2 linked regions of the Streptomonospora nanhaiensis genome follow. The protein of the gene in region 1 interacts with the protein of each later gene in a pairwise test. Links are inferred from orthologs where the notes say so. Each region holds a gene or a part of one and is shown on either strand. Other genes may lie near its edges.

Region 1 (15,306 bases):
GTGCCGCGGCCCGCGGTCTTGCCCTTGGACGCCTCGCCGCGACCCTTGCGGGTCTTGGCCTTGTTGGAGCCCGGAGCCGGCCGCAGGTGGTGCAGCTTCAGCGGCTCGTCGGGCGTGTAGTCGCTCATTCGTCGACCTCCTCGACGCTCACGAGGTGCGCGACGACGTTGATCTGCCCGCGGACCGAGGGGCTGTCCTCACGCACCACGGACGAGCCGATCTTCCGCAGTCCCAGCGACCGCAGGCTGTCGCGCTGCTTCTGCTTCCCGCCGATCTTGGACCGGACCTGGGTGATCTTCAGCTTGTTCGCCATGCTCAGGCACCCGCCTTCGCCTCGGCGCGGGCGCGCAGCATCGCGGCCGGGGCCACGTCCTCGATGGGCAGACCGCGGCGGGCCGCGATCTCCTCGGGCTGGTTGAGGTCCTTGAGCGCCGCGACCGTGGCGTGCACGATGTTGAGCGGGTTGGAGGACCCCAGGGACTTGCTCAGCACGTCGTGGATACCGGCGCACTCCAGCACGGCGCGCACCGGACCGCCGGCGATAACACCGGTACCGGGCGCGGCCGGGCGCAGCAGCACCACGCCGGCGGCCTCCTCGCCCTGGACCCGGTGCGTGATCGTGCCCTGGATGCGGGGGACGCGGAAGAAGTTCTTCTTCGCCTCCTCGACACCCTTGGCGATGGCGGCGGGGACCTCTTTGGCCTTCCCGTAGCCGACGCCGACCATGCCGTTGCCGTCGCCGACAACCACCAGGGCGGTGAAGCTGAAGCGCCGACCACCCTTGACGACCTTGGCGACCCGGTTGATGGTCACGACCTTCTCGATGTAGGAGACACCCTTGTCTGCGGCGCCGCCGCGGCGATCGTCACGGCGGTCACGCCGCTCGCCACCGGCGCCGCGCCGCGGAGCTGCAGCCATCAGTGGTTCCTCTTCCCGTTGGTGAAAATGCTTGCGACCGGGCTCATCAGAACTCCAGTCCGCCGGCGCGCGCGCCGTCGGCCAGCGCGGCGACGCGGCCGTGGTACTGGTAGCCGCCGCGGTCGAAGACGACCGCCGAGATGTCGGCGGCCTTCGCGCGCTCCGCCAGGAGCTCGCCGACCTTGCGGGACTTCTCGGTCTTGGTGCCCTCGCTGTCGCGGATGTCGCGGTCCAGCGTGGAGGCCGCCACCAGCGTGTGGTGGCGGGTGTCGTCGATGATCTGGGCGACCATGTGCTTGGAGGAGCGGAACACCACCAGGCGCGGACGCTCCGGCGTGCCCGAGACCTTCTTGCGGACCCGAAGGTGGCGGCGCGCACGGGAAGCCGCGCGCTTGGCCGTCCCCCTGCGGACCAGCGTCGTGCTCTTACCCATGACTACTTACCAGCCTTTCCGGCCTTGCGGCGGATGAACTCGCCCTGGTAGCGAACGCCCTTGCCCTTGTACGGGTCGGGCTTGCGCAGGTTGCGAATGTTCGCGGCGACCTGACCCACGAGCTGCTTGTCGATGCCCTCGACGTGCAGCAGGGTCGGCTTCTCGACGCGGAAGGTGATCCCCTCCGGGGGCTCGACCACCACGGGGTGGCTGTAGCCCAGCGAGAACTCCAGGTTCGAGCCCCTGGCCTGGACGCGGTAACCCACACCGTGGATCTCCAGCGTCTTGCTGTAGCCCTTGGAGACACCCTCGATCAGGTTGGCGATCAGGGCGCGGGTAAGGCCGTGCAGCGACCGGTTGTCCGGCTTGTCGTCGGGCCGCTGGACGCGGATGACGCCGTCCTCCAGCTGCACCGTGATGGGCTCGGCGACCGTGTTCTTCAGTTCGCCCTTGGGACCCTTGACCCTGACGTCCTGCCCGTCGATGGTGACCTCGACGCCCTTGGGGACCTCGATCGGGAGTCGTCCGATGCGCGACATGTCGAAATCCCTCCCTCTACCAGACGTAGGCGAGGACTTCGCCGCCCACGCCGCGCTTCTTGGCCTGCTTGTCGGTCATCAGACCGCCGGACGTCGAGATGATGGCGATACCGAGACCGCCCAGGACGCGCGGAAGGTTGTCCTTCTTCGCGTACACGCGCAGACCGGGCTTGGACACCCGGCGCACGCCCGCGATGGAGCGCTCGCGCGTGGGCCCGTACTTCAGGTCGACGACGAGGTTCTGGCCGACCGCGGCCTCCTCGGTGCGCCAGCCCTGGACGAAGCCCTCCTGCTGGAGGATCTCGGCGATGTGCGCCTTGATCTTGGAATACGGCATGGTCACGGTGTCGTGATATGCCGAATTCGCGTTACGCAGACGCGTCAGCATGTCTGCGATCGGGTCGGTCATCGTCATGGCCGATAGGCCCTTCCTCACCGCGGTTTCCCCAAGGACAGGTCCCTCCCTGCGGACCTGTTCCCGTGCGGCTGCACGGGTTCCTCTAGGACCTACGGCGTGGTCATGGGCACCTCTCCGGCTCGGCCGGCGGGTGCCCTGTCGGTTTTGGTGTGTTCGTTGTGGCGGGGGTGCGGCGCGTGAGAGGACGCACCGCGAGGAGCCGTCCCGCGCGCTCCGCGGCGGCCGTGCCATAGGCGGCCGCGCGCGGCACGCCCGGGCCGACGATCAGCGCTCGTCGGCCCGTGGGCGTAGGCGAAGGGGCTACCAGCTCGACTTGGCGATACCGGGAAGCTCGCCGCGGTGGGCCATCTCGCGGAAGCAGATGCGGCACAGGCCGAACTTCCGGAAGACGGCGCGCGGACGACCGCACCGCGAGCAACGAGTATACGCGCGAACCGCGAACTTCGGCTTCCGGTTCGCCTTGGCGATCAGTGCTTTCTTGGCCATAGGTCTCCCCTAGGACTCCTTGAAGGGGAAACCGAGCCGCTTCAGCAGGCTGCGCCCCTCGTCGTCGTTGGTCGCCGAGGTGACGACCGTGATGTCCATGCCGCGCTGGCGGTCGACCTTGTCGGGGTCGATCTCGTGGAACATGACCTGCTCGGTCAGCCCGAACGTGTAGTTGCCGTTGCCGTCGAACTGCTTCGGCGACAGCCCGCGGAAGTCGCGGATGCGCGGCAGCGCGAGCGACAGCAGCCGGTCGAGGAACTCCCACATGCGGTCGCCGCGCAGCGTGACGCTGGCGCCGATCGGCTGGCCCTCGCGCAGCTTGAACTGCGCGATGGACTTCTTGGCGCGGTTGATGCGCGGCTTCTGGCCGGTGATCAGCGACAGGTCGGAGACCGCACCCTGGATCAGCTTGGCGTCGCGCGCGGCGTCGCCAACGCCCATGTTCACCACGATCTTGACAAGACCGGGGGTCTGCATGACGTTCTTGATCCCGAACTCCTCGCGGATCGCCGCAGCGATCTCGGAGCGGTACTTCTCCTTCAGCCGCGGAACCGGCGGCGCGGCGGTCTCAGTCTGGGCCGTCATCAGATGTCCTTACCGGTACGGCGGGAGATCCGGACCTTGGTACCGTCTTCGTCGAAGCGGTAACCCACCCGGGTCGGCTTGCCGTCCTCCACGATCGCGACGTTGCTCACGTGGATCGGCGCCTCCTTGGTGACGACCTCGCCCTGCTGGCCGCTCGCCGGATTCGCCCTCTTGTGCTTCTTGATGAGGTTGACGCCCTCGACGACGACACGCTGCTCCCGGGGAAGGGCCTTGATGACCTTCCCGGTGGCACCCTTGTCCTTGCCGGCGATGACGATGACCTCGTCGTCCTTCTTGATCTTCATCGCCTAGAGCACCTCCGGCGCTAGCGAGATGATGCGCATGAACTTCTTGTCCCGCAGCTCGCGCCCGACCGGGCCGAAGATGCGGGTGCCGCGCGGGTCCCCACCGTCCTTGATGAGCACGGCGGCGTTCTCATCGAAGCGGATGTAGGAGCCGTCGGGCCGGCGGCGCTCCTTGGAGGTGCGCACGATAACGGCCTTGACGACATCGCCCTTCTTCACGCCCGCGCCGGGAAGGGCGTCCTTCACCGTCGCCACGATGGTGTCGCCGATGCCCGCGTAGCGCCGACCCGAGCCACCGAGGACACGGATGGTCAGGATCTCCTTGGCCCCCGTGTTGTCGGCGACCTTGAGTCGCGACTCCTGCTGAATCACGTCTGCTCCTGATATTCGCGCGCGACCGGCCTCCCGGTCCGCGCTGCTAGGTGGTCACACCCCTTGGGCGGCCGATCTCCACCAACCGGCCGCCACAGGGGTTACTTCGCCTTCTCCAGGATCTCCACGACGCGCCAGCGCTTGGTCGCGGACATCGGACGGGTCTCCATCAGGCGAACCCGGTCACCGACGCCGCAGGAGTTCGCCTCGTCGTGGGCCTTGTACTTGGTGGTGCGGCGCAGGACCTTGCCGTAAAGCGCGTGCTTCACGCGGTCCTCGACCTCGACAACGACGGTCTTCTCCATCTTGTCGCTGACGACGTAGCCCTCGCGCACCTTGCGGTAGTTGCGCCCCGAGCCCTGGGTGGTCTCGCTCATTCGGCTGCTTCCTTCGTCTCCTCAGCCGACTCTCCGGCCAGCGGCATGATCCCCAGCTCGTGCTCGCGCATGACCGTGTAGATCCGAGCGATCTCGCGCTTCACGGTGCGCAGACGGCCGTGGTTGTCCAGCTGCCCGGTGGCGGCCTGGAAGCGGAGGTTGAACAGCTCCTCCTTCGCCTCCTTGAGCTTGCCGACCAGGTCCTCGAGGGACTCGTTCCGCAGCTCTTGGGCGGTCAGGGACTTGGCCATCACGCCTCCACTTCGCGCTTCACGAACTTGCACTTCATCGGAAGCTTGTGCATCGCGCGACGCATGGCTTCCTTGGCCACCGGCTCCGGCACGCCCGACAGCTCGAACATGACGCGGCCCGGCTTGACCGGGGCGACCCACCACTCGGGGGAGCCCTTACCGGAACCCATGCGGGTCTCGGCCGGCTTCTTGGTGATGGGGCGGTCGGGGAAGATGTTGATCCAGACCTTGCCGCCACGCCGGATGTGCCGGGTCATGGCGATACGCGCGGCCTCGATCTGCCGGTTGGTGACGTAGGCGGCGTCCAGGGCCTGGATGCCGTACTCACCGAAGTTGACCTTCGTGCCGCCCTTGGCCCGCCCCTTCAGGCTGGGGTGGTGCTGCTTGCGGTACTTGATCTTGCGGGGAATGAGCATGGTCAGCTCCCCTCGTTCCCGGAGTTGTCGGCACCCTGGCCGGCCCCGGCCGGTGCGCCGGACTTCGCCTCGGCCGCCTGGCCCTGGCCGCCCTGCGGACCGCCCTGGCCGCCGCGGCGGCGCCGCTGCGGACGCTCGCGGCGCTGGCCGCCGGCACCGCCGGGGGCGCGCTGCGCCGCCTGGGCGGCCTCGCGCTCGGCGCGGGTGGCCGGGGCGTCGCCCTTGTAGATCCACACCTTCACGCCGATGCGGCCGAAGGTGGTGCGGGCCTCGAAGAAGCCGTAGTCGATGTCGGCGCGGAGCGTGTGCAGGGGCACGCGGCCCTCGCGGTAGAACTCCGACCGGGACATCTCGGCACCGCCGAGGCGGCCGCCGCACTGGATGCGGATGCCCTTGGCACCGCTCTTCATGGCACTCTGCATGGCCTTGCGCATGGCCCGCCGGAACGCGACTCGGCTGGAAAGCTGCTCGGCCACACCCTGAGCGACGAGCTGGGCGTCGATCTCGGGGTTCTTGACCTCAAGGATGTTGAGCTGGACCTGCTTCTTGTTGGTCAGCTTCTCCAGGTCTGCGCGGATGCGGTCGGCCTCCGAGCCGCGGCGGCCGATGACGATGCCCGGCCGGGCGGTGTGGATGTCGACGCGGACGCGCTCACGGGTGCGCTCGATCTCGACCTTGGAGATCCCGGCGCGCTCCATGCCGCGGTTCAGCATCCGGCGGATGGCCACGTCTTCCTTGACGTAGTCCTTGTACAGCTTGTCGGCATACCACCGGGTCTTGTAGTCGGTGGTGACACCGAGTCGGAACCCGTGCGGGTTGACCTTCTGCCCCACTATCGGGTCCTCTCCTTCGTCTTGGACGACGACGTCTTGGACGACGAGGCGGCGTCACGCGGCTCAACGACCACGGTGATGTGGCTCGTCCGCTTGGTGACCCGGAACGCGCGGCCGAAGCCCCGCGGCCGGATGCGCTTCAGGGTCGGACCCTCGTCCACCCAGGCGCCACCGACCACCAGATTCTCGCGGTCCAGCTTGTCGTTGTGCTCGGCATTGGCGATGGCGCTCGCGAGCACCTTGCCCACCGGCTCGCTCGCCGCCTGGGGCGCGAACCGGAGCACCGCCTGTGCCTCGTCAGCGGGCAACCCGCGAATAAGGTCCACCACACGGCGGGCCTTTCGGGGCGTAACACGGACGAACCGTGCCTGTGCCCTCGTTCCCATCGCTTTTCCCTCGCTCACGGAAATCAGCCCCCACTCACCGTGGGGAGATTGGCTTTTACTCCTCATCGCAACCGCTAGCGGCGGCTGCGCCGGTCTTCCTTGACGTGGCTGCGGAAAGTGCGCGTGGGAGCGAACTCGCCGAGCTTGTGACCGACCATGGCCTCGGTGATGAACACCGGGATGTGCGTCTTGCCGTTGTGGACGGCGATCGTGTGGCCGATCATCTCAGGGACGATCATGGACCGGCGCGACCACGTCTTGATGACGTTCTTGGTGCCCTTTTCGTTCTGCTCCTCCACCTTCTTCATGAGGTGGTCGTCGACGAACGGGCCCTTCTTCAGGCTACGTGGCATCGGACGTGCTCCTTACCGCTTCTTCTTGCTACGCCGACGCACGATGAGCCGGTCACTGTCCTTCTTCGGCTTGCGGGTCCGCCCCTCGGGCTTGCCCCACGGGCTGACCGGGTGCCGGCCGCCCGAGCTCTTGCCCTCGCCACCGCCGAGCGGGTGGTCGACCGGGTTCATCGCCACACCGCGGACCGAGGGGCGCTTGCCGCGCCAGCGGTTGCGGCCGGCCTTGCCCCAGTTGATGTTGGACTGCTCGGCGTTGCCGACCTGGCCCACCGTCGCGCGGCAGGTGACGAGCACCTGCCGCATCTCGCCGGAGGGCATGCGCAGCGTGGCGTAGTTGCCCTCCTTGGCCAGCAGCTGGATCTGCGAGCCGGCGGAGCGGCCCAGCTTGGCGCCGCCGCCCGGCTTCAGCTCGACCGCGTGCACGAACGTACCCGTGGGGATGTTGCGCAGCGGGAGGCAGTTGCCGGGCTTGATGTCGGCGCCGGGGCCGTTCTCGATCCGCTGGCCCTGCTGGATGCCGGTCGGGGCGAGGATGTAGCGCTTCTCCCCGTCGACGTAGTGCAGCAGCGCGATCCGCGCGGTCCGGTTCGGGTCGTACTCGATGTGCGCGACCTTGGCGGGAACCCCGTCCTTGTCGTGCCGGCGGAAGTCGATCACCCGGTAGGCCCGCTTGTGGCCGCCGCCCTGGTGGCGCGCGGTGATGCGGCCCTGGCCGTTGCGCCCGCCCTTGGAGTGCAGCGGACGCACCAGCGACTTCTCCGGGTGGGAGCGCGTGATCTCGACGAAGTCGGCCACGCTGGAGCCGCGGCGACCTGGTGAGGTCGGCTTGTACTTACGAATGCCCATCTTCTTCGCGCATTCCTTTGCGTGTTTCTCTGGCGGTCAGCCCTGCGGGGCACCGCCGCGGGGACGGTGCGGTGTCCTAGACGCCGAAGATGTCGATCCGGTCGCCCTCGCGCAGGCTGACGATCGCGCGCTTGGTGTCAGGACGCTTGCCGTAACCGAACCGGGTGCGCTTGCGCTTGCCCTGCCGGTTGATCGTGTTCACGTTGGTGACCTTCACGTCGAAGATCTTCTCCACCGCGATCTTGATCTGCGTCTTGTTGGCCGTGGGCTGCACCAGGAACGTGTACTTGTTCTGGTCCATGAGCCCGTAGCTCTTCTCGGAGATCACCGGCTCGATGATGATGTCCCGAGGGTCGGGGATCCTCACTGGTCCTCCTCCTGAGCCTCCGCGGCCCGGGCGCCGCCCTGGGCGTGGGCCACGAACTCGTCGTAGCCGCGCTCGGTGAAGACGATGTCGTCGGCGCGCAGGACGTCGTAGGTGTTCACCTGGTCGGCGTCGAGGATGTGCACCTCGGGGAGGTTGCGCAGCGCCGTCCGGTTGTGGTGGTCGTCGCGGTCCAGGACCACGAGCACCTTGGTGGACTCGGTGATGCCGCGCAGCGCCTTCAGAGCGGTCTTGGTGCGCTGGCTGGTGACGTCCTCGCCCAGGAACTCGCTGATGATGTGGACGCGGTTGTGGCGGGCGCGGTCGGAGAGCGCGCCGCGCAGGGCCGCGGCCTTCATCTTCTTGGGCGTGCGCTGGCTGTAGTCGCGCGGCTTGGGGCCGTGGACGACGCCGCCGCCGGTGAACTGCGGCGCGCGGGTCGAGCCCTGGCGGGCCCGGCCGGTGCCCTTCTGGCGGTACGGCTTCTTGCCGCCGCCGCGGACCTCGCCGCGGGTCTTGGTCGAGTGCGTGCCCTGGCGGGCGGCGGCCTGCTGGCCGTTCACGACCTGGTGCATCAGCGGGATGTTGACCTTCTGGTCGAAGATCGACTCCGGCAGTTCGACGCTGCGGCCGGCCTTGCCCTCGGGGCTCTTCACCTCAACGGTGGTGGCCATGGTTACTTGTCCCCCTTCACGGCGGTGCGGACGAGCACCAGCCCGCCGTTGGGGCCGGGCACGGCGCCCTTGACCAGGATCAGGCCCTTGTCCGCGTCCACGGAGTGGACGGTCAGGTTCTGGACGGTCGTGCGCGCGTTGCCCATGCGCCCCGCCATCCGCAGGCCCTTGAACACGCGGCCGGGCGTGGCGCAGCCGCCGATGGAGCCGGGCGAGCGGTGCTTGCGCTGGGTACCGTGCGTGGCGCTGAGGCCGCGGAACCCGTGGCGCTTCATGACGCCGGCGTAGCCCTTGCCCTTGCTCTTGCCGGTCACGTCGACCAGCTGGCCGGCCTCGAACGCCTCGGCGGTGACCTCCTGGCCGAGCTGGTACTCGGTGGCGTCGGTGGTGCGGACCTCGACGTAGTGGCGGCGCGGGGTCAGATCGTGCTTGCGCAGGTAGTCGCCGAGGGGCTTGTTCACCTTGCGCGGGTTGATCTTCCCGTAGCCGAGCTGGATGGCGGAGTAGCCATCGGTATCCGGAGTGCGGACGCGCGTCACAACGCACGGACCGGCCTTCAGGACAGTCACGGGCACGATCCTGCCCGCGTCGTCGAAGACCTGGGTCATGCCGAGCTTCTCGCCCAGAACTCCCTTGATCTGCTTGGTGGCCATGTCAGTGCGTCCCTTAAAGCTTGATCTCGATGTCGACGCCGGCCGGAAGGTCGAGCCGCATGAGCGAGTCGACGGTCTTCGGCGTCGGGTCGATGATGTCGATCAGCCGCTTGTGCGTGCGCATCTCGAAGTGCTCGCGCGAGTCCTTGTACTTGTGCGGCGAGCGGATGACGCAGTAAACGTTCTTCTCCGTCGGCAACGGCACCGGGCCAGCGACGCTCGCGCCAGTCCGCGTCACGGTCTCGACGATCTTGCGAGCCGAGCTGTCGATGACCTCATGGTCATAGGCTTTGAGCCGAATGCGGATCTTCTGTCCCGCCATGGTGGCCTTTTCGTCCTTCGCTTAGTGTCCGTAGAGGCGCGGCGCCGGTGAGATGGCGCCGTGCCCTTCGGGGGCTTGCCCGTGTCTGGCTCTATTCACCTGAGAATCTGCGACAGGGCTGTCCCCTGAGGCGCATCACCGCTACAGAGCCCGATGACGTCGTTCATGTCGGGGGCGGCCGGTCCGTCTCGGCGGTCCGGCCGCCCCCGGGGGCGGTCCCCGCGTTGCCGCGGCGACCGCCCCCGCACGTTCGTGCTACTTGATGATCTTGGTCACTCGGCCGGCGCCGACGGTCCGGCCACCCTCGCGGATGGCGAACCGCAGGCCCTCTTCCATGGCGACCGGCTGGATCAGCTGGACGGTCATCTCGGTGTTGTCACCGGGCATGACCATGTCCGTGCCCTCCGGCAGCGAGACGACGCCGGTGACGTCGGTCGTGCGGAAGTAGAACTGCGGCCGGTAGTTGTTGAAGAAGGGCGTGTGGCGGCCACCCTCGTCCTTGGACAGGATGACGACCTGCGCCTCGAACTCGGTGTGCGGGGTGGTCGTGCCCGGCTTGATGACGACCTGGCCGCGCTCGACGTCCTCGCGCTTGGTGCCGCGCAGGAGCAGGCCGACGTTGTCGCCCGCCTGGCCCTGGTCGAGCAGCTTGCGGAACATCTCCACACCGGTGACGGTGGTGGTCTGCTTCTCTTCCTTGATGCCCACGATGTCAACGGTCTCGTTGACGTTGATGACACCGCGCTCGATGCGGCCGGTGACGACCGTACCGCGACCGGTGATCGAGAAGACGTCCTCGATCGGCATCAGGAAGGGCTTGTCGATGTCGCGCTGCGGCTCGGGGATGTTCTCGTCCACGGCCTTCATCAGCTCAAGGACGGCCTTGCCCCACTCGGGGTCGCCCTCCATGGCCTTGAGCGCCGAGACGCGGACCACCGGGACGTCGTCGCCGGGGAACTCGTACTCGCTGAGCAGCTCGCGGACCTCGAGCTCGACCAGGTCGAAGATCTCCTCGTCGTCGACCATGTCGGCCTTGTTCAGCGCCACGACGATGTAGGGCACGCCGACCTGGCGGGCCAGGAGCACGTGCTCCTTGGTCTGCGGCATCGGGCCGTCGGTGGCGGCCACGACCAGGATCGCGCCGTCCATCTGGGCCGCACCCGTGATCATGTTCTTCACGTAGTCGGCGTGGCCCGGGCAGTCCACGTGCGCGTAGTGGCGGTGCTCGGTCTCGTACTCGACGTGGGCGACGGAGATCGTGATACCGCGCTCGCGCTCCTCGGGAGCGTTGTCGATGTCCTCGAACGGCGTGAACGGGTTCAGCTCCGGGAACGCGTCGTGCAGAACCTTGGTGATCGCGGCGGTAAGGGTGGTCTTACCGTGGTCGATGTGACCGATGGTGCCGATGTTTACGTGCGGCTTGGTCCGCTCGAACTTGGCCTTCGCCACTGGATTTCTCCTAGACGTACAGGTTTGCTAGCTGACTTGATACGTGTCGCGGTTACTCGCCGCGCGCCTTCGCCACAATCTCTTCTGCGACGTTGGACGGGACCTCCGCGTAGGAGTCGAACACCATCGTGTACGTGGCTCGACCCTGCGTACGGCTGCGCAGGTCACCCACGTAGCCGAACATCTCCGACAGGGGCACCTGGGCCTTGACGACCCGTGTCCCGGAGCGCTCGTCCATGGACTGGATCTGACCGCGCCGGCTGTTCAGGTCGCCGATCACGTCGCCCATGTACTCCTCGGGCGTCGTGACCTCGACCGCCATCACCGGCTCCAGCAGAACCGGCTTGGCCTTGCGCGCCGCCTCCTTGAAAGCCATGGAGCCGGCGACCTTGAAGGCGAGTTCGGAGGAGTCGACGTCGTGGTAGGCGCCGTCCTGCAGGGTGACCTTGATCCCCACGAGAGGGTACCCGGCGAGGACACCGAACTCAGCGGCCTCCTGGCAGCCCGCGTCCACCGAGGGGATGTACTCCCGGGGGATGCGGCCGCCGGTGATGTTGTTGACGAACTCGTATCCGGCGGTGTCGCCCTCGCCGTCGGCCATCAGCGGCTCAAGGTCGATCACCACGCGGCCGAACTGGCCCTGGCCACCCGTCTGCTTCTTGTGGGTGTAGTCGACCTTCTCGACTTTCTTGCGGATGGTCTCACGGTAGGCCACCTGCGGACGGCCGATGTTGGCCTCGACCTTGAAGTCGTCGCGCATGCGGTTGACCAGGACCTCCAGGTGCAGCTCGCCCATACCGGAGATCACGGTCTGGCCGGTCTCCTGGTCGGTCGAGACGCGGAAGGACGGGTCTTCGTCGGCCAGCCGCTGGATCGCGATGCCCAGCTTCTCCTGGTCGCTCTTGGTCTTCGGCTCGATGGCGACCTCGATCACCGGGGCCGGGAAGGTCATCGACTCCAGCACGATCGGGTCGGAGGAGTCGCACAGGGTCTCGCCCGTGGTGGTGTCCTTCAGGCCCATGACGGCGACGATGTCGCCGGCGCCCACGCGGCCGATCTCCTCACGCTTGTTGGCGTGCATGCGGTAGATCTTGCCGATGCGCTCCTTGCGGCCCTTCACGCTGTTGAGCACCTGCGTGCCGGCCTCCAGGACACCGGAGTACACGCGCACGTAGGTGAGCTTGCCCAGGTGGGGGTCGCTCATGATCTTGAAGACCAGGGCGGCCAGCGGCTCTTCCTCGCTCGGCCGGCGCTTGAGCACGGTCTCCTCGGTCTCGTCCTTGGGGTCGTGGCCGGTGATGGCCTCGATGTCCAGGGGCGAGGGGAGGTAGGCGACGACCGCGTCCAGCAGCGGCTGCACGCCCTTGTTCTTGAACGCCGTGCCGCACAGCACCGGGATGGCGGTGCCGGCGATGGTGGCGCGCCGGATGGCCGGGACGATCTGCTCCACCGTGGGCTCGACGCCCTCGAGGTAGAGCTCCATGATCTCGTCGTCGGCCTCGGCCAGGGTCTCGATCAGCTTGTCGTGCGCCTCGCGGGCGGCCTCGATGTGGGTGTCGGGGATGTCGACGGTCTCGTACATCTCGCCCAGCGCGGCCTCGTCGCTCCAGACCAGAGCCTTCATGCGCACCAGGTCGATGACGCCCTTGAAGTCCGACTCAGCGCCGATGGGCAGCTGGATCGGCATCGGGTTGGTGTTCAGGCGGTCGGAGAACATGTCGACGCAGCGCTGGAACTCCGCACCGATCTTGTCCATCTTGTTGACGAAGCAGATCCGCGGAACACCGTAGCGGTCGGCCTGGCGCCACACCTGCTCCGACTGGGGCTCGACACCCTCCTTGGCGTCGAAGACCGCGACCGCGCCGTCGAGCACACGCAGCGACCGCTCGACCTCGACCGTGAAGTCGACGTGGCCGGGCGTGTCGATGATGTTGATGGTGTGGTCGTCCCAGTGGGTGGTGGTCGCCGCGGAGGTGATCGTGATCCCCCGCTGCTGCTCCTCCTTCATCCAGTCCATGGTGGCCGCGCCGTCATGGACCTCGCCCAGCTTGTAGTTCACGCCGGTGTAGAAGAGGATGCGCTCGGTGGTCGTGGTCTTACCCGCGTCGATGTGCGCCATGATCCCGATGTTGCGGACCTTGGCAAGGTCAAGAGCAGTGGTAGCCATGAGGGCTCGTCTTCTCTCGGTCTCTCGTATCGATTGGGCCGCGGGGATTACCAGCGGTAGTGGGCGAAGGCCTTGTTGGACTCCGCCATCTTGTGGGTGTCCTCGCGACGCTTGACGCTGGCGCCCAGACCGTTGCTGGCGTCGACCAGCTCGTTCATGAGGCGCTCGGTCATGGTCTTCTCGCGGCGCTGCCGCGAGTAGCTCACGAGCCAGCGAAGAGCGAGGGTGGTGCTGCGGGACGAACGGACCTCGACTGGCACCTGGTAGGTGGCGCCACCGACGCGGCGGCTGCGCACCTCCAGGGCGGGCTTCACGTTGTCCAGCGCACGCTTGAGCACCACGAGGGGGTCCTGGCCGGTCTTCTCGCGGGCGCCCTCAAGAGCGTCGTAGACGATCCCCTGGGCCTTGGAGCGCTTGCCGTCCAGCAGCACCTTGTTGATCAGTGCGGTGACGAGCGGCGATCCGTAGACCGGGTCCGTGATGAGGGGGCGCTTCGGCGCCGGGCCCTTGCGCGGCATGCTTACTTCTCCTTCTTAGCGCCGTAGCGGCTGCGCGCCTGCTTGCGGTTGCGCACACCCTGGGTGTCGAGCGAGCCGCGGACGATCCGGTAGCGGACACCCGGCAGGTCCTTCACACGGCCGCCGCGCACGAGCACGATGGAGTGCTCCTGCAGGTTGTGGCCGATGCCGGGGATGTAGGCCGTGACCTCGATCCCGCTGCTCAGCTTCACACGGGCGACCTTGCGCAGCGCGGAGTTCGGCTTCTTGGGCGTAGTCGTGTAGACACGCGTGCACACACCACGACGCTGCGGACTCCCCTTCAGCGCCGGGGTCTTGTTCTTCGCGACCTTGTCCTGTCGGCCCTTGCGGACTAGCTGCTGGATGGTGGGCACCGCGTCTCCGTGTCTTTCTCGTGACCTACGCCGGTTCTGTTAGCCGATGTGTCGCTATGACCTGCTTGGCTTCCCGTCCTCCCCTACCCCCGCACTCGGGCGTGTCGCGCTCTACCCGATGCATGGCGGAACGAGCAAACCCGACCCTGCGGTCAATTTCTCTGGGAGGAGGTGTCACGCGCCGCGTTCTGCTTTGGCGTCCAAGCCGGTTCGAATACGCGCACGTGCTGACCCGTCGACTCACGGGCACGAAGTTAGAGAGTACCGAAGGCTGAGTAACGGGTCAAAACGGCGACCGCTACCCTCGGTACCCGGCTCCGAAGCCTCATGCTGTCGTAGGTCTCTGTCCATTGTACGGGCTCCGCCGAGTGCTCGCGCGGTGATTACCGGCGGCCCCGCTCCACCTGATCTCGGTGATCTTGCCCGGGCCGGCGGGGCGGCCCGCCGCGCCGCCCGTTCGGGCCCGGCCCCTGCCCCCAACGGCGCGGTGCCCGGCGCGGAGTCCGCGCCGGGCACCGTGCGTGACCGCGGCCGTTCGGAAGGTGGCCGCCCCTCGCGGCGGTGCCGCGGGGGGCGCCGCCTCATCAGGAGAGCACCGTGGTCGCCACGAACACCACCGCCTCGACGACGAACAGCGCGATACCGACCCACGCGGTGATCGTGCCGCCGCGCACCAGGTTGAGCCCCTCCAGTTCGCCGTTGGACCGCTGGATGGCGCGCCGGGCGCGCGGCCCGGTGACCAGCGCCGCGATCGCGGTGAACAGGCCGATCACCGGCACCAGGCCGATGATGCCCAGCCACAGGGTCGCGGCGGCCCCGGGGGCGGTCTCGGGCCAGTAGTCGATGTTGTCGTAGCCGGGGTAGGCGTCGCCGGCCGCCGCGCCGGGCGGGCGGTCGTCGAAGCCGGGGAAGTCGTCGGCGACCGGGTCGCGGCCGGACCGGCCCCGGCGGGTCGGGGCGTCGGCACCGCGCCCGCCGCGGTCGTCGCGGGTGTCGGGGTGGCCCTCGGCCTCGCCGTACTCCCCGTGCCGGCCGTGGTGCCGGTCGCCGTACTCGCCCGCGTACGGCTCCTGGTGGCGGGTGCCGTAGGGGTCGCCGCCGGGCTCGGGCGCCTCGCGGCGGTCGCCGTAGGGGGTGTCGGCGTAGCCCTGCGGCGCCCCGCCGAACTCCCCGCCCTCGCGGTGGCCGCGCGGGTACTCCGCGCCGCCGTCGAGGTAGGGCGAGGGGGCCTCCGGCTCGCGCCGCCAGGGGTCGGCGGGCTCGCCGC
Region 2 (15,297 bases), 2.0 Mb from region 1 along the record:
TAGAACCCGTTCTACAACTACGTTCGAGGCGCGGCCCCGTGCGGCCGGACGCCGCCGCGCAGTGCCGCGCCACCTGCCGGAGGCGGATCGCGCCCCGCCACCGGCGGGTGGCGCCCCGGCGCCCCGCGCGGCAGCCGGCTAGGCCACCGGGATCCCCATCGCCGCGAGTTCGGCTCCGCCGCGCGTGGTGACGAACCAGTCGCGGAACCGGTCGTGCGGCGCCGGCGCGCCGGCCGGGGCCAGGGCGCGCTCGCCGACCAGGTGGAACCGGTAGCCGTGCGGCGCGAGCAGGCCGCTCAGCCGGTCGGCGTCGGCCCCCGGCAGCACCTCGCACAGGATGTCGGGCCGGTGTGCGGCCAGGAACTCCTGCCCGTGCTCGAACACCGCCGCCTCGGTGCCCTCCACGTCGACCTTGAGCACGGCGGGCGCGCCCGGCGGCACGGCGGCGGTGAGGGAGTCCAGCGCCACCACCTCCACGGGCACACCGTCGGCGAACACCATCTCGGCGGAGTAGTAGCAGGGCAGCGCGGAGTCGCCCGACCGCGCGGGCATGGTGACGGTGGTCGCGGGGTCGCCCACCCCGACGTGGTGCAGCGTGGTGCGGTGCAGCACCCGGTTGCGCACGCAGTTGTCGAACAGGGTGTGCACCACCTCGGGCACGATCTCGAAGGCGTGCGCGCGCAGCCGCGGGTTGACCGCGGTGCCCGCCAGGGTGAACAGGCCGGTGTAGGCGCCGATGTCCAGCAGCACCGCGCTGCGCCGGGCGGCGGCGGCGAACACCCGCAGCGCCAGGTCGTCGGCGGCGCCCGGGCGCCGGCCCGCGCCCCAGTACAGTTCGGCCGCCACCACGCACGCCGAGGGGCGCAGCATGGTGAACGCGGCGGGTTCGGCGCCGGGCACCAGGCCGGTGACCTCGGCGACCCGGGCGGGCACCGGCAGCCGGCCGGTGCGGCGCAGGCCCGGCGCCGCCACCGCCACCGCGGCCCGCATGGCGAGGTTGGCCGGGCCCCAGCCCAGCAGCCGCTTGACGGGCCTCTTGGCGCCGTACCAGCCGCGCCGGCGCGCCCGGGGCGTGGCACGGAAGTCCACCGCCGCGCCGGCGCCCGCGCGCGCCCCGGTGCGGGGCGGGCCGGCGGGGGAGCGGTGCCGCCCGCCCGTGGTCGACTCCACCGCCATGGCCGCCCTCCGTGTCCACGCGCTCACCCAACGCGGCCAGCCTAGCCGGGCGGCGCGGCGCGGGCCGGGCCTCCACGCCGAAAGCCCGCGGACCGGATGGGGTCCGCGGGCCTTCGGCGGGCCGCGCCGCTGCGGGGAGCGGGGGGTACGGGATCGCGCGGCGGGCCGGGATCGGCGGGGGCTGGTCAGCCGCAGCTGCCCCCGCAGCTGCAGGAGCCGCCGCTCTGGCAGCCGCAGCCGCAGCCGGAACCGCAGTTGCAGCCGGGGACAAGCAGGACGGGTGCGGATTCGGGCATGGGGCCTCCTCGGACCGGGCGCGCCCGCAGGTCGGGGAGCACGCGGGCGCGCGGGTGTGCCATGTGCTCGCTCCAAGGCTCACCTGCCCGCTGGCCGTGATCGCCAACCGAACGGTGAGGAAGGTGTCACCCCCCCGGCGCCACCCCCCGCACCCTCAGCCGAAGAAGCCGCCCGCCGGCGCGGGGCGGCGCAGCGTCCGGTACAGGGCCACCTGGCCGACCGCCATGACGGGCACCGCCGGGCCCACGGCCAGCCAGAACAGCGCGGACGTGGACGCGGGGACGGCGGCCACCGGCAGCGCCACCGAGGCCGCCACCAGCAGCGGCACCAGCGCCATCGCCGCCGCCGAGGTGTGCCGGGCCAGCCCCGGGCCCGACAGGCCCGAGGTCGCCGCCAGCACCGCCACCAGGGGCACGGCGAGGGCGGCGGCGAGCAGCGGCCGGTCCAGCGCGGCGCCGCCGGGCAGCAGCGCGGCGCCCGCGGTGAGCAGCGCCCCGACCAGCGCCGCGCGCGCCAGCGGCCGGGTGGCCCGCGCGGCGGCGTCGGCGCTCTCGGCCGCGTCGGAGCGCGGCGCGGGCGCGGCGGCGGCCGCCCCCGCGCCCACGGCGGCGGGCACCGGCGCCGGGGCCTCATGGGGGACCAGCCGCTCGGCGCCGAAGGCGGCACCGCGCAGCGCGAACAGCGCCGCCACGGTGGCCGCGCAGGCGAGCGCGAAGGGGCTCAGCAGGGCGCCGTCGGCGAGCAGCCCGGCGACCGCCAGGCCCAACGCCACCGCCAGCGTCCAGCTCCCGGCGGTGATCCCCACGTCGCACGCGCCCCGGCCCGCGGCCGAGGCCCACCGGCCGCGGAACCACAGCCCGGCGTCGCGGAGCAGCCAGCCGGCCAGCAGGGCGGTGAAGACCGGCCACATGCCGGTGACGGCCTCGGTCTTGAGGGCGGGGAACAGGCCGGCCACCACGCCGATGGTGCCGACCAGCCAGACCTCGGTGCCCAGGAAGTAGGGCGCCGCGGCGCGCACGACGCGCCGGCGCTCGGCCTCGGTGCGGGCGACGAAGGGCATCAGCATGCCCAGGCCGACGTCGCAGCCGGCGAGCACGAAGTAGCCCACGACCGCGCCGGCGAGAAGGGTGACGGCGACGATGTCCACTGCTTGCTCCTGGAATGGGTCGGAAGGGGGAGGGGGAGGGCGGTGGCCCGGGAGCGCGCCCTAGAAGGCGGGCGCGTGCGCCGGCGCGGCGGGCGGCTCGGGCGCGGCGGGGGTGAGCGGGCCCCGGTCGGGGCCGCGCACCGCGTAGCGCACCAGCAGCGCGTAGGTGACGGTCGCCAGGACCGCGAAGGCCAGCGTGAACAGGGAGAACGAGACCACGGCCATGCCCGGGGTCATGTCGGTCATGGCGTCGGCCGTGGTCAGCAGGTCCTCCACCACCCACGGCTGGCGGCCGGTCTCGCGCAGCGCCCAGCCGGCGACGCTGGCGATGTAGGGCAGGAACGGCAGGAAGGTCAGCGGCCACAGCAGCCAGCGCCAGCGGTCCAGGCCGCGCAGCAGCCAGGCCAGCAGCAGCACCGGCGTCAGGAAGAACATCAGCGACCAGAAGCCCATCATGAAGGCGTCGCCAAGCCCGCCGACCAGCTCCAGTTGGCTGTTGGCCGCATACCGCGCTTCGATGGCCTCGATCTCCTGCGCGGAGTAGGTCGAGCCCGAGGTCGGCGGCACCATGTCGTAGAGGGCGAACTGCATCCCGCCCACCGCGGCCGTGGGCATCAGCGCCGCCGCGAAGACCACCAGGCCGCGGCGGATGCCCCGGCTGAAGACGCCGTAGGGGTCGCTGCGCCGCGCCAGGTGGTAGGCGCTCACCGCCATCACCACCGCGCCGCCCAGCAGCAGCGCGCTCAGCGCGATGTGGCCCAGTGCCAGCAGGGTGGCGGGGTTGGTGAGCATCGCGACGGGGTCGGTCAGCACGGCCGTGCCGTCCTCGACGCGGAAGCCGACCGGGTACTTCAAGAAGCCGTTGGAGACCAGCACCCAGTAGGCCGACAGGTAGGCGGTGGCGGTGACCACGCCGAAGCACGCCAGGTGCGCCCAGCGGCCCATGCGGTCCCAGCCGAAGATCCACAGGCCCAGGAAGGTCGACTCCACGAAGAAGGCGCCCATGGTCTCCACGGCCAGCGGCGCGCCGAAGACGTGGCCGAACATGTCGCTCAGCCCGCTCCAGTTCAACGCGAGCTGCAGCTCCATCACCAGGCCGGAGAGCACGCCCATGGCGTAGTTGACGACGTAGAGCCCGCCCCAGAACCGGACGCCGCGCATCCGGTCGGCGTCCCGGCGCAGGGTGGCGCTGAGCTGGCCGAACAGGATGAACGGCGCCAGGCCCAGGGTGAAGGCCACGAAGATGTAGTGGGTGCTCGCCGTCAGCGCGAACTGCAGGCGGGCGAGGATCAGGGGATCGTCGAACATGTCGGATGACGCCTCGCGGGTCGGTGGACCAGGACGACCCGAGCATGGCGCCCGGGCTCGGTCCGGTTCATCGGCCCGCGGGAGGTTTCGGCGCTACGCCCGCCGGTGTCAGGGGCGGTGCCCGCCTACACCGCCCGGTGTAGGGGGCGCCCCCGAGGGGTATGGGGGTCCACCCTGAGCCGGGGCCCGAGCTCCGCCTCAGTCGGCCCAGCCGGGCACCACCAGCGAGGTCTCGTAGGCCAGCACGACCAGCTGGGCGCGGTCGCGCATGCCCAGCTTCACCATGATCCGGCTGACGTGGGTCTTGGCCGTGGCCGGGCTCACCACCAGCCGCCGGGAGATCTCCTCGTTGGACAGCCCCTCGGCCACCAGCGCCAGCACCTCCCGCTCCCGGTCGGTCAGCCCGTTGAGCCGGGTGGAGGGCGCCGGCCGGCGCGGGCGGCGGGCGTAGTCGGCGATCAGCCGCCGGGTGACCCCGGGCGACAGCAGGGCGTCGCCGCGCGCCACCACCCGCACGCCCTGGAGGAGGTCCTCGGGCTCGGTGTCCTTGACCAGGAACCCGCTGGCGCCCGCGCGCAGCGCCTCGAAGATGTACTCGTCCAGGTCGAACGTCGTGAGGATGACGATCCGCACCGCCTCCAGCGCGGGGTCGGCCAGGATCTGGGCCGTGGCGGCCAGGCCGTCCAGGCCCGGCATGCGGATGTCCATGAGCACCACGTCGGGGCGCTCGGCCCGGGCCTGGCGCACCGCCTCGGCGCCGTCGGCCGCCTCGGCCACCACGGTGATGTCGGGCGCGCTGTCCAGCAGCGCCCGGAACCCGGCGCGCACCAGCGCCTGGTCGTCGGCGAGAAGAACCCGGATCACGCCTGCCGCTCCTCCTGTGCGGGCGCCGCCGCGGCCGGCTGCCGGGGTCTCGCACCGCTGTCGTCTCCACTGGCCGGACCACCGCCGGCGGGGCCGCCGGGCTCGGCCCGGTCGGGCAGCCGGGCCCGCACGGCGAACCCGCCGCCCGGGCGCGCCCCGGCCGCCAGCTCGCCGCCCAGGGCGGCGGCCCGCTCCCGCATGCCGGTGATCCCGTTGCCCACCGTGAACTCCCCCGAGGCCGCGCCGTCGTCGGTCACCGACAGGCGCACGCCGTCGTCGGCCACGTCCACCTCGACCACCACGGTCGTGGCGCGGGCGTGCCGCACGGCGTTGGTCAGCGCCTCCTGGACGATACGGTAGGCCGCCGTCTGGGTGTTGGCCGACAGGGGGCGGTCGGCGCCGGTGCGCACCACCCGCACGTCCAGGCCGGCGCCCCGGGTGCCCTCGGCGAGTTCGGCGAGGCGGTCCAGGCCCGGCGCCGGGGAGCGCGGCGCCCGCTCATCGGCCGAGCGCAGCACATTCAGGGTGGCCCGCAGTTCGCGCAGGGTCTCCTTGCTGGTGCGCTTGATCGTGGCCAGCGCCTCGGCGGCGCGCTCGGGCTCGGTCTCGATGAGGTAGAGCGCGGTGCCCGCCTGCACGTTGATCAGCGAGATGTTGTGCGCCACGGTGTCGTGGACGTCGCGCGCCAGTTGCACGCGCTCCTCGGAGATCCGCCGCCGGACGGACTCCTCGCGGGTGCGCGCGGCCTCGTCGGCGCGCTCGCGGGCCAGCGCCCGGTACTCGGTGTGCTTGCGCTTCAGCTCCCCGCTGCCCACCAGCACCAGGCACCAGGCCAGCATGCCCAGGGCCGGGCCCAAGCGCGGCGCGCCGTAGGCCAGCGCCTCCCACAGGTGGATGACCAGGAACTGCGCCGCGGCCAGGGTCCAGGCCTGCCACCGGCGGCCGTCGGCCGCCGCCCCGAACAGCGCGATCGCCCCGGCCAGCCCGACGCAGCCGTCGGGGAACCCCAGCGGGTAGTACAGCACCGACAGCGGCGCGCTGATGGCGGCCACCGCCGCCGGGTAGCGGCTGCGCCACAGCAGCGGCGCCACCGCGGCCGCCATCCACACCAGCCCCCAGGGCGCCAGCGGGCGCGAGGGCGCGCCGTCCTGCAGCAACTGCTCGGCGAACAGCGTGGTGGCCAGGGAGACGACGGCCGTCACCAGGGTGACGGCGGTGTCGCGGCGGGTGGGAAGCGGGACAGACCTCACGCCTCAGACGGTACGCGGCCGCTGCCCGCGCGGCCCTCATCCGCCGGGATACTCCGCGGCGGCCGGGCCTACTCCGCTGGGAGTAGGCCCGGGCCGCGCCCGGCGCGGGCTCAGCCCGACCGGCGCCGCCGCAGCGCCTCGGCGGCCTGGTCCACGCCCATGGCGGCCAGCAGCAGCACCGCGCCCACCGCGCCGGCCGCGGTCATCTGCTCGCCCAGCAGCACCATGGACAGCACCGCCGCCGTGAGCGGCTCGGCGATGGTGCCCACGGCCGCGCCGGCGTCGGAGGCGGTGCGCAGCCCGCCGAAGTAGGCGAGGTAGGCCAGCGCGGTGGGCACCAGGCCCAGGAACACCAGCAGCGCCAGCGGCAGCGGCCGCGCCGGCACGGCCATGCCGGCCACCAGCCCGGCCGGGAGCAGCAGCAGCCCGCCCGCCAGCAGCCCCACGCCCACGTTGACCAGCGGGTCCAGCCCGGCAACGGGGGCGCGGTTGAGAAGGGTCATCACCGAGAACGTCAGCCCGGCGCCCAGCGCGCAGGCCAGCCCCAGCGCCAGCGTCAGCGGCGGCGCGTCGCCCGCCGGGAACCCGGCCAGCAGCGCCAGCCCGGCCACGGCCAGCAGCACCGCCGCCGCCAGCCGCCGCGACGGCACCCGGCGCGCCGCCAGGCAGATCCCCACGGCGACGAACACCGGCACGCTGCCGATCTTGACCAGGGTTGCCAGCCCCACCGGGATGAACGCCAGGGAGGCGAAGTACAGGCTCTGGAACACCGCGTGCAGCAGCGCGTTGGCCGCCAGCCGGACGGCCGGCGGGCGCGAGCGCGGCAGCCGGCCCAGCCGCCCGGCGGCGGCCAGGAACGCGGTGATCAGGGCGCCGGCCACCAGCAGCCGGTAGGCGGCCACGGCCAGCGGCGGCACGCCGTCGGCCTGGAGCAGGTGCCCGGCGAGGCCGCCGGTGCCCCACAGCACGCCGGCGGCGGTGAGCAGCGCGAACCCGCGCCGGGCGGAGCCGGGGGAGGACGCGGCGGGCAGGGACGAGGACGAGGACGCCGCGGCGGACGGGCGCGCGGCAGAGTGGTTTTCGGACACGACGGCGTACTCCAACGTCGACAGGCAGGCAGGGATGTCGGCGTGGGACGTCACGGATCGGCACCGCACCGCGCATCCGGCGGCGCGGCTCGCGCGCTCCGCCGGATGGGCGGGCGCGGACGCCCCGCTAGGCGCGGGGCGGGGGGGTGACGAAGCGTCGTGTCTGGTGCGGCATGTCCGCGAGCCTAGCCCACCGCGCCCCCCCGCCCGTCAGCGCGGGGCGCCGCCAGGCGCGCCGGTCCGCGCGGTGCGGTGGCGGCGGGGTGAACCGTGCGGTGGGATACTGCGTCAGAAGTCCGTCGAGTCCCCACGACCGACGCCGACCCCGGCCTGCCGCGCGGTCGGCCCGCCACCCCGTCGGAAGCCACCGGATCCGCCCATGAGTCACCCGCCCTACGGACCGCCCCAGCCCGCCTACGGGCCCCCGCCCAACGACGTGCACCGCTGGCTGCTCAGCCAGCCCTTCCCGGCGGTGCGGCCCAACCTGCGGGTGATCCTCACCGGCGACCCCTCGGCCCTGGGCACGGACAAGCTGGCGTACTCCATCAACCCCCAGCTCACCGCGCTCCTGTGCTACCGCACCAACCCCGCCAACTACGAGGCCGCCGTCCTGGACGTCCGCCACACCCAGCAGTGGGGCCTGACCAAGCAGGACGTGTGGTTCGCCGCCCTGGGCAACCTCGCCTACGAGCGCTACGACCTCAAGGCGTTCCCCACCAGCGCGCCCAACGCCGACACCCCCGTGCAGGTGCTGATCGGCCAGACCTGGCCGGGAACGGCGCACGTCATGCGGCTGGTCGACGTCGTGCGGGAGCCGATGCCCTACGGCGCCGTGGTGATGCTGCCCTCGCCCAACACCATGATCTTCGCGGTGCTGCGCAGCAAGCGGTCGGCCTCCCTGCTGCCGTTCATCTACAACACCTTCCAGAGCCTGCGCGAGGACGGCGACCCCGTGACCGACCAGATGATCTGGTGGCGCGGCGGGCGGGTCACCGGCATGAGCACCCAGCCCGACCCCGGGGGCGGCGTGGGCATCCGGCAGAGCCCGGAGTTCTCGTTCCTGCTCGACCACGAGCTGCCCGACTGACCCGCGCGGCGCCCGCCCGCCGGGCGGCTCAGCGCGCGAACGCGTCGTCGGGCGGGGCGGGGGAGTCCTTGGCCGTGGCGTCGCGCACCGGCGCGGCGCCCGCGGTGAACCGCGCCAGCACCTCCCCGGCCAGCACCCGCGCCATGTCGGGGTCGCGGTGGGCGCGCGCGGTCAGCTCCGCCACCGGCAGCGGGGCGTCCGAGCCCAGCAGCACGAAGTTGCCGAACCGCCGCCCCCGCAGCACGCCCGGCGCGGCGATCAGCACCACGTGCGCGAACACCTCCGCCAGCGTCACCGCCTGGGCGCGCACGTGCGCCAGCCGCCGGCCGTCGCCCACGTTGGCCGCGCACACCCCGCCCGGCGCCAGGACCCGCGCCACGTCGGCGAAGAACTCGGTGGAGGTCAGCGCGGCCGGGGTGCGCGCGCCGGCGAACACGTCGCACACCACCAGGTCGGCGCTTGCGGAGTGCCGCTGGGCCAGCCACGCGCGGGCGTCGCCCACCCCCACCCGCAGGTCGGCGCGCCGGTCCCACGGCAGCTCCCGGCGCACCAGGGCGACCAGCCGCTCGTTGTTGTCGACCGCGCGCTGGCGCGAACCGGGCCGGGTGGCGGCAACGTAGCGCGCCAGGGTCAGCGCGCCCGCGCCCAGGTGCAGGGCGCGGACGGGCGCGCCCGGCGGCGCCAGCAGGTCGATGACGTGGCCGATGCGCCGCACGTACTCGAAGTCGAGGTAGGCGGGGTCGGACAGGTCCACGTGGGACTGCGGGGTGCCGTCGACCAGCAGCAGCCAGGAGTCCGGGCGGTCGGCGTCGCGCAGCAGCTCCACCTCGGGTCGCACCGGTCCGCCGCCCCACGCCGCCATACGCCCCGCCTCGCCCAGCCGCTCGATCCGTCGTCCGACGTCCACGGTACGGGGGCGCGGGCACCGCGCGGACCCCGCGCCGACCGGCCGTGCGAGGCCGGCCGGGTGCCCGCCCCGGCGCGGGACGGGCACCCGGCCGTCTTAGGCGCGGTCCAGCTCGGCCAGCTCCCCGGCGCTCAGCTCCAGGTCGGCCGCCTGGGCGCTGTCGGCGATGGTCTCGGGCCGCGAGGCCCCCGGGATCGGCACCACCACCGGCGCCTTGGCCAGCATCCAGGCCAGGCACAGCCGCTGCGGGCTGACCCCGCGCTCGGCCGCGATACGCGCGAACGCCCCGCGCGAGCCCGCCAGCCCGGCGGCCTCGCGCGCGCCGCCCAGCGGCGACCACGGCAGGAACGCGATCTTCAGCTCCGCGCACAGCTCCAGCTCCGGCTCGCTGGAGCGGAACCGCAGCGAGAACTCGTTCTGCACCGAGGCCAGCCGCCCGCCCAGCACCTCGTTGGCGGTGCGGATCTGGGCGGGGTCGGCGTTGGAGATCCCGGCCATGCGGATCTTGCCCTCGTCCAGCAGGTCGCGCAGCGCGCCCACCGACTCCTCGAAGGGGACCTCGGGGTCGGGCCGGTGGAACTGGTAGAGCCCGATCGCGTCGGTGCGCAGCCGCCGCAAAGAGTCCTCGCAGGCCCGCTTCAGGTACTCCGGCCGCCCGTTGAGCGTCCAGGAGCCGTCCTCGGGCCGCACGTGGCCGCCCTTGGTCGCCACCAGCACCTCGGAGGTGTCGCCGCCGTAGGCGGCCAGGGCCTCGGCGACCAGCTCCTCGTTGTGCCCGGCGCCGCCGCCGGGGTGGTAGGCGTCGGCGGTGTCGATCAGCGTCACCCCGGCGTCCAGGGCGGCGTGGACGGTGGCGACCGCGCGGTCGCGGTCGGGGCGCCCGGCGACCGACAGCGGCATGGCGCCCAGGCCGATGGCGCTGACGGTCCGGTCGCCGATGGTTCGCATCCGCATGGTGTGCGGTCCCCCTGTCGTCACTCGCGTCATGGTCACACCCGGCCCGCCGCGGCCCCGCCGGGCGGCCCCGGCGGCCTGCCCGCGCGGCCGGCGGACGGGCCGCCGCCATCCTCCTGCCTGCGCGCGCCCGAGTCCAGCGCGCCTTGGGCGCGCCCGCGCCCGTGCGGGAGGTACCGGGCCGCGCACGGCGGGCGCTAGCCTGGAACTCCTCCAGCGCACCGCCCCCCACGGGGCGGGCGTATCCCTCCCGCGGACGATCCCGTGCACCGCGCGGAGCAGACCCGACTGTCGTTAAGGAGCGGCCGTGCTGCGGATGTCGACCCTGTTCCTGCGCACCCTGCGCGAGGACCCGGCGGACGCCGAGGTGCCGAGCCACAAGCTCATGGTGCGCGGCGGGTACGTGCGCCGCGCCGCGCCCGGGGTGTACTCCTGGATGCCGCTCGGCAAGATGGTGCTGGACAACGTCGCCGCGGTCATCCGCGAGGAGATGGACCGCATCGGCGGGCAGGAGGTCCTGCTGCCCGCGCTGCTGCCCCGCGAGTACTACGACGCGTCGGGGCGCTGGACCGAGTACGGCGACTCCATCTTCCGGCTCAAGGACCGCAAGGGCGCCGACTACCTCCTGGGCCCCACCCACGAGGAGCTGTTCACCCTGCTCGTCAAGGGCGAGTACTCCTCCTACAAGGACTTCCCGGTCATCCTGTACCAGATCCAGGAGAAGTTCCGCGACGAGGCCCGCCCCCGGGCCGGCGTGCTGCGCGGCCGGGAGTTCCACATGAAGGACTCCTACTCCTTCGACCTCGACGACGAAGGGCTGGAGCGCTCCTACGAGCTGCACCGCCAGGCCTACATCCGTGCGTTCGACCGGCTCGGCCTCCGGTACGTCATCGTCTCGGCGATGTCGGGCGCCATGGGCGGCTCGGCCTCGGAGGAGTTCCTGGCCGAGACCCCCACCGGCGAGGACACCTTCGTGCGCAGCACGGAGTCCGACTACGCCGCCAACGTCGAGGCCGTGCGCACCCCCGCGCCCCCCGCCCTGCCGATCGAGGGGCAGCCCGAGGCGCAGGTGCACCACACCCCCAACACCCCCACCATCGAGACCCTGGTCGACTTCTTCAACGCCGCAGGGCTGGGCCGCACCTTCACCGCCGCCGACACCCTCAAGAACGTCCTGGTCAAGACCCGCGCCCCGGGCGCGGCCGACTGGGAGGTCATGGGCATCGGCGTGCCCGGCGACCGCGAGGTCGACATGAAGCGGCTGGAGGCGGTGCTGCACCCCGCCGAGGTCGCGCTGCTGGACGAGGCCGACTTCGCCGCCAACCCCTTCCTGGTCAAGGGCTACGTCGGTCCCAACGCGCTGCTGCACAACAAGCTGCGCTACCTCGTGGACCCCCGCGTGGTCGAGGGCTCGGCCTGGATCACCGGCGCCGACAAGGCCGACCACCACGTCATGAACCTGGTGTGCGGGCGCGACTTCGTCCCCGACGGCACCATCGAGGCCGCCGAGGTCCGCGAGGGCGACCCCTCGCCCGACGGCAAGGGCACCCTCTACACCGCCCGCGGCATCGAGATCGGCCACATCTTCCAGCTCGGCCGCAAGTTCGCCAACGCCTTCGAGCTGGACGCCCTGGGCCCCGACGGCAAGCCCCGGCGCGTCACCATGGGCTCCTACGGCATCGGCGTCTCCCGCGTGGTCGCCGCCATCGTGGAGCAGTCCCACGACGACAAGGGCATCATCTGGCCGCGCGAGGTGGCGCCCGCCGACGTCCACGTGGTCGGCACCGGCAAGGGCGAGCAGATCGAGGTCGCCCTGCGCATCGCCGGCGAACTGGAGGAGCGCGGCGTGCGCGTGCTCGTGGACGACCGCAAGGGCGTCTCGCCCGGCGTGAAGTTCACCGACGCCGAGCTGCTGGGCGTGCCCACCGCGCTCATCGTCGGCAAGGGCCTGGACCAGGGTGTCGTGGAGCTGCGCGACCGCGCCACCGGCGAGCGCGCCGAGATCCCGCTGGAGACCGCCGTGGAGCGGGTCGCCGCGGTGGTCGACGGCGGCTGAGGGCCGCCCCGCCCGCCGGGCGGGTCCGGCGCCCCGGCGCCCGGCGCGGCCCTCAGCCGCCGTCGGGCGCGGGCGGCGCCCCGCCGGGGAACCCCGGGAACACCGGCAGGTCCGCGCCCCACTCCATGCCGCGCAGCGTGGCGTCCTGCAGCGAGCGCAGCGCCAGCTCGCGCAGCGCGGAGTCGGGCGCGGCGGCCAGTTCCAGGTAGGCCTGTGCGGTGAGGTCCTCCACCTCCACGGCGTAGTCGGCCAGCGCCTCGCCGGAGTCGGACTCGGGCAGCGCGTAGGAGCTCTCGCCCGCCGCCGGCACCGCGTCGCGTTCGCGCAGCTCGCCCTTGAGGGTGTCGCGCTGCCCGCGGTGGGCGTCGAGGTACTCGTAGCAGCGCAGGCGGCGGTCCTCGTCCTGGGAGCGGGCGCCGATGTAGCCGTAGGCGTAGACGGCGGCGTGCTCGGCCCGCAGGGCGCGCTGCAGCGCCTCGGCGGTGTCGAACTCCTCGGCGTCCTCGGGGGTGGCGGTCATCGTGCCTCCGCAAGGAGTCGGGTGTGGCCGGCCTCGCAGGCCCCCACGGCGGCGAGCAGCTGCGCCAGCCCGGCGTCGGTCAGCCGCTCGACCTGGCGGCCGCGCGACTCCGCCGCGCTCTGCTCGGCCACCCGCAGCTCGGCCACGGGCAGCGGGGTCTCGGGTACGGGCTCGGGGCTGGGGCCGGGCGAGGGCTCCTCGCCGTCGGGGGTGCGGCCGGGCTCCTCGGGCAGCCGCAGGCGCAGCGCCTCGACGTGCGCGCGGTGGTCGTCGAGCAGCCGCTCCAGCAGGTCCAGGGGGCCCTCGCCGGCGGCGACGGTGGCCTCGTAGCGGGCGATCATGCGCTCCTTCTCGGTGATCACGGAGCGCAGCACGTACTCGTCGGGGCTGATGTCGCTGGGGTACCACCGCGGCCCCTGGCATCCGGCCAGGGCGACCCCGGCCAGCCCGGCCAGCGCTCCGACGACGACCGTGCGGCGGGTGACCGCGCCGCTGCTGCCCACCCTCTCCTCCTCAGTCCGGGGCCCCTGAAGGGCGACACCGTGAGCCGTGCATGGGCGTGCGCCGGGCCGGGCGGGCGGCCCTCGGCAGCGCCGGGCCGCGCCGGGGCGGGCGACATGCCGGACACCGCGGCGCGGATCGTCCCCATCCTTCCATGATCGGCGTCCGTTTCGCGCGTGTGCGGGGGGTGTGTACACCCGCGCGTCGCGCCGGCGGGCGCCCGGCGCCTTGACACCGCCCCCTCGGCTGACAAGGCGCGACGGGCGGCTCTGATCACCGGCGACTGTGGATACCCTTGACTGCACACCGGCGTCGCCTGACGCGCGGAACTCGAACCGTTCAAGCAGGACCGCCCCGGATTCCCGTGTCCGAGGGGCGGAATTCGCCGAGGAGGACCACTGATGGGCGCGCAGGCCCGCCACGAACGTCTCGCCGCGCTGCTGACGCCCCTGCTGGCCGAGGCCGGGCTGGAGCTGGAGTCGATCGAGGTCACCCCGGCCGGCAAGCGGCGGCTGCTGCGCGTCGTGGTGGACTCCGACAACGGCGTCGACCTCGACGCCGTCGGCGAGGTCAGCCAGGAGATCTCGACCGCCCTCGACTCCTCCGACGCCATGGGCAAGGCCCCCTACGTCCTGGAGGTCACCTCGCCCGGGGTCGACCGCCCGCTGACCCTGCCCCGCCACTGGCGGCGCTCGCGCGGCCGGCTGGTCCGCGCCGCCACGGCCGAGGGCGGCGAGGTCCAGGGCCGGGTCAAGGACGCCGACGACGACGGCGTCACCCTGGAGGTCGACGGCCGCGATCGCCGCTACGGCTATTCTGACCTGCGGCGCGCAAAGGTCCAGGTGGAATTCCGCCGCGAAACCGGCGACGACGCGGCGGACTAGAGGGGGAGCCCCGTGGATATCGATATGAGTGTCCTGCGCAGTCTGGAGCGCGAGAAGGACATCTCGGTGGACCTCGTCGTCAAGGCGATCGAGGACGCCCTGCTGATCGCCTACCACCGCCAGGAGGGCACGGAGTCCGCCGCGCGGGTCGAACTCGACCGCGCCACCGGCCACGTCACCGTGTGGGCCGCCGAGACCGACGACGACGGCAACGTCGTGCGCGAGTACGACGCCACGCCCTCGGGGTTCGGCCGCATCGCCACCTCGACCGCCAAGCAGGTCATCCTCCAGCGGCTGCGCGACGCCGAGGACGAGCTGACCCTGGGCGAGTTCGCCGGCCGCGAGTCCGAGATCGTGTCGGGCCTGATCCAGCAGGGCAAGGACCCCCGCAACGTGCTGGTCGACCTCGGCAAGATCGAGGCCATCCTGCCGCCCCAGGAGCAGGTCCCCGGCGAGCCCTACACCCACGGCGAGCGGCTGCGCGCCTACGTGGTGCAGGTCCGCAAGGGCCACCGCGGCCCCTCGGTCACGCTCTCGCGCACCCACCCCAACCTGGTGCGCAAGCTGTTCGAGCTGGAGGTGCCCGAGATCGCCGACGGCACCGTCGAGATCGCGGCCATCGCCCGCGAGGCCGGGCACCGCACCAAGATGGCGGTGAAGTCCAACAAGTCCGGCGTCAACGCCAAGGGCGCCTGCATCGGCCCGCTGGGCAGCCGCGTGCGCAACGTCATGGCGGAGCTCAACGGCGAGAAGATCGACATCGTCGACTACTCCGAGGACCCCGCCGTGTTCGTCGGCAACGCGCTGTCCCCGGCCCGGGTCACCCGCGTCGAGGTGCTCGACCGTGCGGGCAAGGTCGCGCGCGTGACCGTGCCCGACTACCAGCAGTCCCTGGCCATCGGCAAGGAGGGGCAGAACGCCCGGCTCGCGGCCCGGCTCACCGGCTGGCGGATCGACATCCGCTCCGACGCCGAGCCCGCCGAGCAGGACGACTCCCCGGCCCGACCGGCGCCCGAGGACCCCGAGCGGCCCTCGGGGCAGCCCGATGCCCCAACGCGCTAGACTGGAGGCTCGCGACCGCGCCCGCCCCGTACGGACGTGCGTGGGGTGCCGGTCGCGGGCGGCTCAGTCCGATCTGGTGCGGTTGGCGAACCTCTCCGGCGTTGTCGCGCCGGACCCCGCCAGGCGCGCACCCGGCCGCGGCGCCTACCTGCACGCCGACTCCCGCTGCTGGGAGGCGGCGAAGCGGCGGCGCGTC

What was found.
Region 2: the proteins of rpsL (region 1) and rimP interact in binary tests that used the Escherichia coli proteins (3 or more experiments, as listed by UniProt). The link is inferred for Streptomonospora nanhaiensis from one-to-one orthologs.

Annotation. Positions count from the first base shown.
Region 1 is NZ_JACCFO010000001.1:2,968,818-2,984,123, forward strand. What follows is about bases 12,354-15,199. They hold rpsL (30S ribosomal protein S12), read right to left. Parts: upstream 14,040-15,199; coding sequence 13,668-14,039; downstream 12,354-13,667. Other genes in these bases: fusA (elongation factor G), read right to left, coding at 12,354-13,147; rpsG (30S ribosomal protein S7), read right to left, coding at 13,195-13,665; HNR12_RS12895 (hypothetical protein), read right to left, coding at 14,624-15,199. Outside these bases: rplO (50S ribosomal protein L15), read right to left, coding at 1-128; rpmD (50S ribosomal protein L30), read right to left, coding at 125-313; rpsE (30S ribosomal protein S5), read right to left, coding at 316-918; rplR (50S ribosomal protein L18), read right to left, coding at 965-1,351; rplF (50S ribosomal protein L6), read right to left, coding at 1,354-1,890; rpsH (30S ribosomal protein S8), read right to left, coding at 1,907-2,305; HNR12_RS12800 (type Z 30S ribosomal protein S14), read right to left, coding at 2,609-2,794; rplE (50S ribosomal protein L5), read right to left, coding at 2,804-3,379; rplX (50S ribosomal protein L24), read right to left, coding at 3,379-3,684; rplN (50S ribosomal protein L14), read right to left, coding at 3,688-4,056; rpsQ (30S ribosomal protein S17), read right to left, coding at 4,158-4,433; rpmC (50S ribosomal protein L29), read right to left, coding at 4,430-4,684; rplP (50S ribosomal protein L16), read right to left, coding at 4,684-5,100; rpsC (30S ribosomal protein S3), read right to left, coding at 5,103-5,933; rplV (50S ribosomal protein L22), read right to left, coding at 5,933-6,319; rpsS (30S ribosomal protein S19), read right to left, coding at 6,394-6,672; and 8 more genes. UniProt on the Escherichia coli protein: With S4 and S5 plays an important role in translational accuracy. Interacts with and stabilizes bases of the 16S rRNA that are involved in tRNA selection in the A site and with the mRNA backbone.
Region 2 is NZ_JACCFO010000001.1:4,959,510-4,974,806, forward strand. Bases 12,461-15,297 are described here. They hold rimP (ribosome maturation factor RimP), read left to right. Parts: upstream 12,461-13,556; coding sequence 13,557-14,039; downstream 14,040-15,297. Other genes in these bases: HNR12_RS22065 (ferritin-like domain-containing protein), read right to left, coding at 12,461-12,654; HNR12_RS22070 (hypothetical protein), read right to left, coding at 12,651-13,157; nusA (transcription termination factor NusA), read left to right, coding at 14,064-15,101; HNR12_RS22085 (YlxR family protein), read left to right, coding at 15,085-15,297. In the rest of the region: HNR12_RS22015 (FkbM family methyltransferase), read right to left, coding at 139-1,176; HNR12_RS22020 (cytochrome d ubiquinol oxidase subunit II), read right to left, coding at 1,628-2,620; HNR12_RS22025 (cytochrome ubiquinol oxidase subunit I), read right to left, coding at 2,681-3,928; HNR12_RS22030 (response regulator), read right to left, coding at 4,127-4,792; HNR12_RS22035 (sensor histidine kinase), read right to left, coding at 4,789-6,042; HNR12_RS22040 (DMT family transporter), read right to left, coding at 6,153-7,184; HNR12_RS22045 (hypothetical protein), read left to right, coding at 7,510-8,217; HNR12_RS22050 (spermidine synthase), read right to left, coding at 8,246-9,079; HNR12_RS22055 (aldo/keto reductase), read right to left, coding at 9,221-10,078; HNR12_RS22060 (proline--tRNA ligase), read left to right, coding at 10,395-12,134; more of HNR12_RS22065, read right to left, coding at 12,187-12,460.